Regions from separate parts of the Pseudomonas ekonensis genome, predicted to be linked through region 2. Evidence: predicted binding sites of a transcription regulator. Region 2 holds the regulator's gene; the other holds the start of a gene.
What was found. The regulator sigma-54, encoded in region 2, starts transcription at its own class of promoters, with help from an activator protein. The targets are predictions, from matches to a motif close to ANTGGCATNNANNTTGCTNT.
Positions count from the first base shown of each region.

Region 1 (3,187 bases), on a different contig from region 2:
TGTTGATGTCACCTTGAGTGAACTGCTGGGACACGTTGGCCAGGCGCACGCCGTTGCCGATGACCTTGCTGCCGCTGCCCAGGCGGGTCGACGAGTAGACGTCGGCGAATTCGGCGCGGGACGACTTGAAACCGGCGGTCGCGACGTTGGCGATGTTGTTGCCGGTCACGTCCAGTTGCTTGTTGGCTGCATAGAGACCGCTGAGGCCGATGTTAAAAGACATGTTTCACTCCTTTGTGCCGGTGGGTCGGCTCTATATACCAATGGTTTGTACTTTGGACAGGGCGACGGTGCCCTTGCCGGACAGGTTGAGCATCAGCTCGCCGCCGGTCTGGCTGATCGTCACGCTGTTGACGGTGGCCGGCAGGTAGGTCGCCAGATCCGTCGCCGTGCCGTTGATCGGGGCGTTCGCCTTGACGGTGTAGGTGCCGGCGGTGACCAGGTTGCCGTCCTTGTCCTTGCCGTCCCAGGTGAAGCTCGCATTGCCTGCGGCGCGGCTGCCCAGATCGATGGTGCGCACGGTCTTGCCGGTGCTGTCGGTGATGGTGACGGTGCCGCCGGCGATGGACGACGGGACGTTGACCGAACCGGTCATGCCCTTGCTCGGATCGTCGAGCTGGACCGTGTTGGTCTGCACGATCACGTTGCGCCCCACCAGCGACGAGGCCTGCAGCGCCTGCGACGAGTTGTAGTTGCCGGCCAGCGAACTGACGGTGCTGTTGAGGGTGGTGATGCCTTCAAGGCTGCTGAATTGCGCCAGCTGGGCCACGAACGCGCTGTTGTCTTGCGGATCCAGCGGGTTCTGGTTCTTCAGCTGGGTCACCAGCAGTTGCAGGAACGCGTCCTTGCCCAGCGCTTTGCCGCCGGTCGAACTGTTGGTGGCCGAAGCGATGCCATCGGCGGTCGAACTGGTCTTCTTCGACGAGTTCGCCAGGATGTCGTTCATGCTCAGGCTGCTGGTGGTGTCGGTAACGCTCATGGCAGTCGCCCCTTATCACTGACCGAGGGTCAGAACCTTCTGCATCATGGTCTTGGCGGTGTTCATCATTTCGGCGTTGGTCTGGAACGAACGGCTCGCGGAAATCATGTCGGCCATCTCTTCCACCACGTTGACGTTCGGGTAGTAGACGTAGCCCTTGGCGTCGGCCGCCGGGTGGTTAGGCTCGTAGCGCGCCTCAAGGTTGCTCTGGTCTTCGACCACGCCCAGCACCTGCACGCCCTGGCCTGCGGCGTCCTGGTTCTGGAACAGGGAGTTGCCGCCGGTGCTCTGGCCGCCCTGGAACATGGTGGCGAACACCGGGTGACGGGCGCGGTAGGTCTGGTCGATGCTCGACGAGACGGTCTCGGCGTTGGCGATGTTCGACGCCACGGTGTTCAGACGGGTGTTCTGTGCGCTCATGCCGCTGCCGGCAATGTTGAAAACGCTGGACAGGGACATGGATTACTCTCCGCGCAGGGCCGATACCAGCCCTTTGAATTTGCTGTTGAGCAGGGTGAAGCTGGCCTGGAAGCCCACCGCGTTTTCCGCGTAGTTGGACTGTTCCAGTTGAGCGTCCACGGTGTTCTGGTCGATCGAAGGCTGCATCGGCGTGCGGTACATCAGCGACTCGTCGCCGTTGCCCAGGCCTTGGGCCTCGATGTGACGGCTGTTGGTCATGTTCAGGGCGATGGTGCCGTTGGCGTTCTTCTGGCTCTGGGCCTCCAGCACCTTGGAGAAGTCCAGGTCCCGGGCCTTGTAGTTCGGGGTGTCGGCGTTGGCGATGTTGTTGGCCAGCACCTCGGCGCGCTGGGCGCGGAAGCCAAGGGCCTTTTCGTGAATGCCGAGCGCTTTGTCGAAGCTGATGCTCATGTCGGGAACCTTCAGGTGACCGGAGTTTTTCGTAACTGGGTCATAGCAAGCGGCATGCCAAGTCAAGAAAGCCCCGGATTACGGGGCTTTGCCGGCCAATGGCAAAGCGGCAATGCCAGAAAAGCGGCAACGGGTTTCCGCCGCCTGCCGCTTTTCTGCCGCTTCAGGCACAAAAAAACGGGAGCCCTCGCGGGCTCCCGTTTCTTGTGTCGCCGTGTGCCGGTCACTTCGCCTGGTAGATGATCCCCGGGCTGCACTGCACCATCTGGTAATGGTCCGGCAGCCCGTTCAGTGCTTCGGAAGCGCCGAGGAACAGGTAACCGCCCGGCTTCAGCGTGCTGTGGATGCGCATCAGGATGTCCTTCTTCACCTCGGCGGAGAAGTAGATCAGCACGTTGCGGCAGAACACGATGTCGAACTTGCCGAGGCTGGCGTAGCTGTCGAGCAGGTTGAACGAGCGGAACTCCACCCGGCTCCTGATCGGCGCCTTGACCGCCCAGCGGCCCGGTCCCTTCGGATCGAAGTAACGCTGCAGGCGGTCGGCGGACAGGCCGCGGCCGATGGCCAGGCTGTCGTACTCGCCGGTCTTGCAGTTGGTCAGCATGCTGCCGGACAGATCGGTGGCGACGATCTGCACGCCCATCTTCAGCTGGCCGATGTTGGTCCGCTCGAACTCGTCGATCGACATCGACAGCGAATACGGCTCCTGACCCGACGAGCAGGCCGCCGACCAGATCCGCAGACGCTGGTTGGGGCTGGCCTTGATCGCCTCGGGCAGCACCTTGCTCTTGAGGACCTCAAACGGATAGGTGTCGCGAAACCACAAGGTCTCGTTGGTCGTCATGGCATCGACCACCTGCTCGCGCAAACCGCTGCGCGGCTGGGTCTGGATGCGCTGCACCAGCTCACCCAGGGACTTGATGCCTTGCTGCTCCATCAGTTTGTTGAGACGGCTCGACACCAGATACTGTTTGTTTTCACCGAGCAAGATGCCACAGGCTTTCTCCAGGAACACCCGGAACTGTTCGAAATCCAAATTACCCGTAGACAAATTGATGCCGCCTCTTAAATCGTGTTGACCGCCAGGGGCGAACGCCCCTAGCTGATATCTGCTGCTTTGATCCGGTCGACTACCCGGGATGCCAGGTCATCAGGACGGAACTTGGCCAGGAAGTCATCGGCACCGACCTTCTTGACCATCGCCTGATTGAACACACCCGACAACGAAGTATGCAGGATGATGTGAAGCTTTTGCATGCGCGGATCGCTGCGGATCTCGGCCGTGAGGGTGTACCCGTCCATCTCCGGCATCTCGATGTCGGAGATCATCATCAGGAA
Region 1 covers NZ_JAHSTS010000001.1:942,599-945,785, reverse strand. Annotated here, with positions in the region: gene flgE (flagellar hook protein FlgE) at 1-223, opposite strand, end outside; gene flgD (flagellar hook assembly protein FlgD) at 254-979, opposite strand; gene flgC (flagellar basal body rod protein FlgC) at 995-1,438, opposite strand; gene flgB (flagellar basal body rod protein FlgB) at 1,442-1,849, opposite strand; gene cheR (protein-glutamate O-methyltransferase CheR) at 2,073-2,900, opposite strand; gene KVG96_RS04325 (chemotaxis protein CheV) at 2,948-3,187, opposite strand, start outside.
Region 1: flgB (flagellar basal body rod protein FlgB) is a predicted target of sigma-54. The motif match lies at 1,892-1,911, and genes of this name have one in related genera.

Region 2 (3,187 bases):
CGATGCACGGCCGCGCCAAGGCCGGCATCGGCTATCTCCCGCAGGAAGCGTCGATCTTCCGCAAACTGTCGGTGGCCGACAACATCATGGCCATCCTCGAGACCCGCAAGGAGCTCGACAAGGCCGGCCGGCGCAAGGAACTCGAAAGCCTGCTGCAGGAATTCCACATCAGCCACATCCGCGACAACCTCGGCATGAGCCTGTCCGGCGGCGAACGCCGTCGCGTGGAAATCGCCCGGGCCCTGGCCACCGCACCGAAATTCATCCTCCTCGACGAACCGTTCGCCGGTGTGGACCCGATCTCGGTGGGCGACATCAAGCAGATCATCCACCACCTCAAGGCGAAGGGCATCGGCGTGCTGATCACCGACCACAACGTGCGCGAGACCCTGGACATCTGCGAAACGGCCTACATCGTCAACGACGGCCAGCTGATCGCCGAAGGCGACTCGGACACCATCCTCGCCAACGACCTGGTGAAGGAAGTGTACCTGGGCCACGAGTTCCGCCTGTAAGCGCTGAGGTGGCCGCCCTGCCGCCCCTGCGCTGCATCGATTCGAGCGCGGTTTTATGCGCTTTAATTGTTACAGCGCTCTAGGCAAACACTTCAGTTTCAGGCATATAATTTGCTTAAGTTTGGCGCCTCGGCGCCCTGTAGTGGATGGCGCATGTGCGCCGGCAAATAAGGTGTTAAGCCCCTGCCATGAAACCATCGCTAGTCTTGAGAATGGGCCAGCAGCTGACGATGACGCCGCAGCTGCAACAGGCCATCCGCCTGCTCCAATTGTCGACCCTGGACCTGCAGCAGGAGATCCAGGAGGTCCTGGAATCCAACCCGATGCTCGAGCGCCAGGAAGACGGCGACGACTTCGACAATTCCGACCCCATGGCCGACAACGCCGAACAGAAGCCCAACACCGAGATCCAGGAACCGGCCTACCAAGAGACGGCGCCGACGGTGGACAGCCTCGAGGACGGCGAATGGAGCGAGCGCATCCCCAACGAACTGCCGGTCGACACCGCCTGGGAAGACGTCTACCAGACCAGCGCCAGCAGCCTGCCCGGCAACGATGACGACGAGTGGGACTTCACCACCCGCACCTCCGCCGGCGAGAGCCTGCAAAGCCACCTGCTGTGGCAACTCAACCTGGCGCCGATGTCGGACACCGACCGCCTGATCGCCGTCACCCTGATCGACTGCATCAACAATCAGGGCTACCTCGACGAATCCCTCGAAGAAATCCTCGACGCGTTCGATCCGGAGCTGGACATCGAGCTCGACGAGATCGAAGCCGTCCTGCACCGCATCCAGCAGTTCGAGCCGGCGGGCATCGGCGCCCGCAACCTCGGCGAATGCCTGCTGCTGCAATTGCGCCAGCTGCCGGCCAAGACCCCGTGGCTGACGGAGGCCAAACGCCTGGTCACCGACTTCATCGACCTGCTCGGCAGCCGCGACTACAGCCAGCTGATGCGGCGCATGAAACTCAAGGAAGACGAACTGCGCCAGGTCATCGAGCTGGTGCAGAGCCTCAACCCGCGCCCGGGCTCGCAGATCGAATCGTCCGAGGCCGAGTACGTGGTGCCGGACGTCATCGTGCGCAAGGACAACGAACGCTGGCTGGTCGAGCTGAACCAGGAATCCGTGCCGCGCCTGCGGGTCAACGCCCAGTACGCCGGGTTCGTGCGCCGCGCCGACACCAGCGCCGACAACACCTTCATGCGCAACCAGCTGCAAGAGGCGCGCTGGTTCATCAAGAGCCTGCAGAGCCGCAACGAGACCCTGATGAAAGTGGCGACCCAGATCGTCGAGCATCAGCGCGGTTTCCTGGAGTACGGCGACGAAGCCATGAAACCCCTGGTGCTGCATGACATCGCCGAAGCGGTGGGCATGCACGAGTCGACGATTTCCCGGGTGACCACGCAAAAGTTCATGCATACCCCCCGGGGCATTTATGAGCTGAAATACTTTTTCTCCAGCCACGTCAGCACCTCCGAAGGCGGCGAATGCTCGTCCACGGCGATCCGCGCGATCATCAAGAAACTGGTTGCCGCGGAAAATCAGAAAAAGCCGTTGAGCGACAGCAAGATCGCTGGTTTACTGGAGGCACAAGGCATTCAGGTGGCTCGCCGCACCGTCGCCAAGTACCGCGAATCCCTCGGGATCGCGCCTTCGAGCGAACGCAAGCGGTTGATGTAAGCCACGTTACAGCGTTCCAGTGGCAGGCTATCCCGCCTGCCGCTTTATGCACTGGCAACGAAGGAGAAGCTGTATGCAAGTCAACATCAGTGGACACCAACTGGAAGTGACCGCCCCTCTGCGCGAGTACGTCGAGTCCAAGCTCAAGAAGATCGAGGGACATTTCGACAAGATCACCAACGTTCAGGTGATCATGACCGTCGAGAAGCTCAAACAGAAAATCGAAGCCACGCTGCATGTGCCGGGTAAGGAAGTGGTGGCCAATGCCGAACATGACGACATGTACGCAGCCATTGACCTCCTGACCGACAAACTGGATCGCCAACTCAAAACGCATAAGGAAAAGACCCAGAAAGTCCTTCAGGGCGCTACCGGTCGATAACCCCCCACTCCATGATCCGACTTGAAAGTATCCTGACCCCCGGCCGTTCCCTCGTGAACGTGCCGGGCGGCAGCAAAAAGAAAGCCCTCGAACAAATTGCCAACCTGATCGCCCGGGAAGTGCCGGATCTGGAGATGCAAGATGTCTTCGAGGCACTGGTCGCCCGTGAGAAGCTCGGCTCCACCGGCTTCGGCAACGGCATCGCCATTCCGCACTGCCGCCTCAAGGGTTGCGAGTCGCCCATCAGTGCGCTGATGCACCTTGAAGCCCCCATCGATTTCGACGCCATCGACGGCGCCCCGGTCGACCTGCTGTTCGTCCTGCTGGTCCCGGAAGCCGCCACCGATGCGCACCTGGAGCTGCTGCGCCAGATCGCCAGCATGCTCGACCGCAAGGAAGTACGCGAAAAACTGCGTCGCGCCGCCAGCAACCAAGACTTGTATCAGGTTGTCCTGGACGAGCAGAACGGGCAGTAAACATGCGTCTGATCATCGTCAGTGGCCGTTCCGGCTCGGGTAAAAGCACCGCACTGGATGTCCTGGAGGACAACGGCTACTACTGCATCGACAACCTGCCGGCCGGCCTGCTGCCGGATCTGGCCGAGCGTG
Region 2 covers NZ_JAHSTS010000002.1:1,570,628-1,573,814, forward strand. Annotated here, with positions in the region: gene lptB (LPS export ABC transporter ATP-binding protein) at 1-515, shown strand, start outside; gene KVG96_RS20285 (RNA polymerase factor sigma-54) at 704-2,197, shown strand; gene hpf (ribosome hibernation-promoting factor, HPF/YfiA family) at 2,271-2,579, shown strand; gene ptsN (PTS IIA-like nitrogen regulatory protein PtsN) at 2,591-3,055, shown strand; gene rapZ (RNase adapter RapZ) at 3,058-3,187, shown strand, end outside.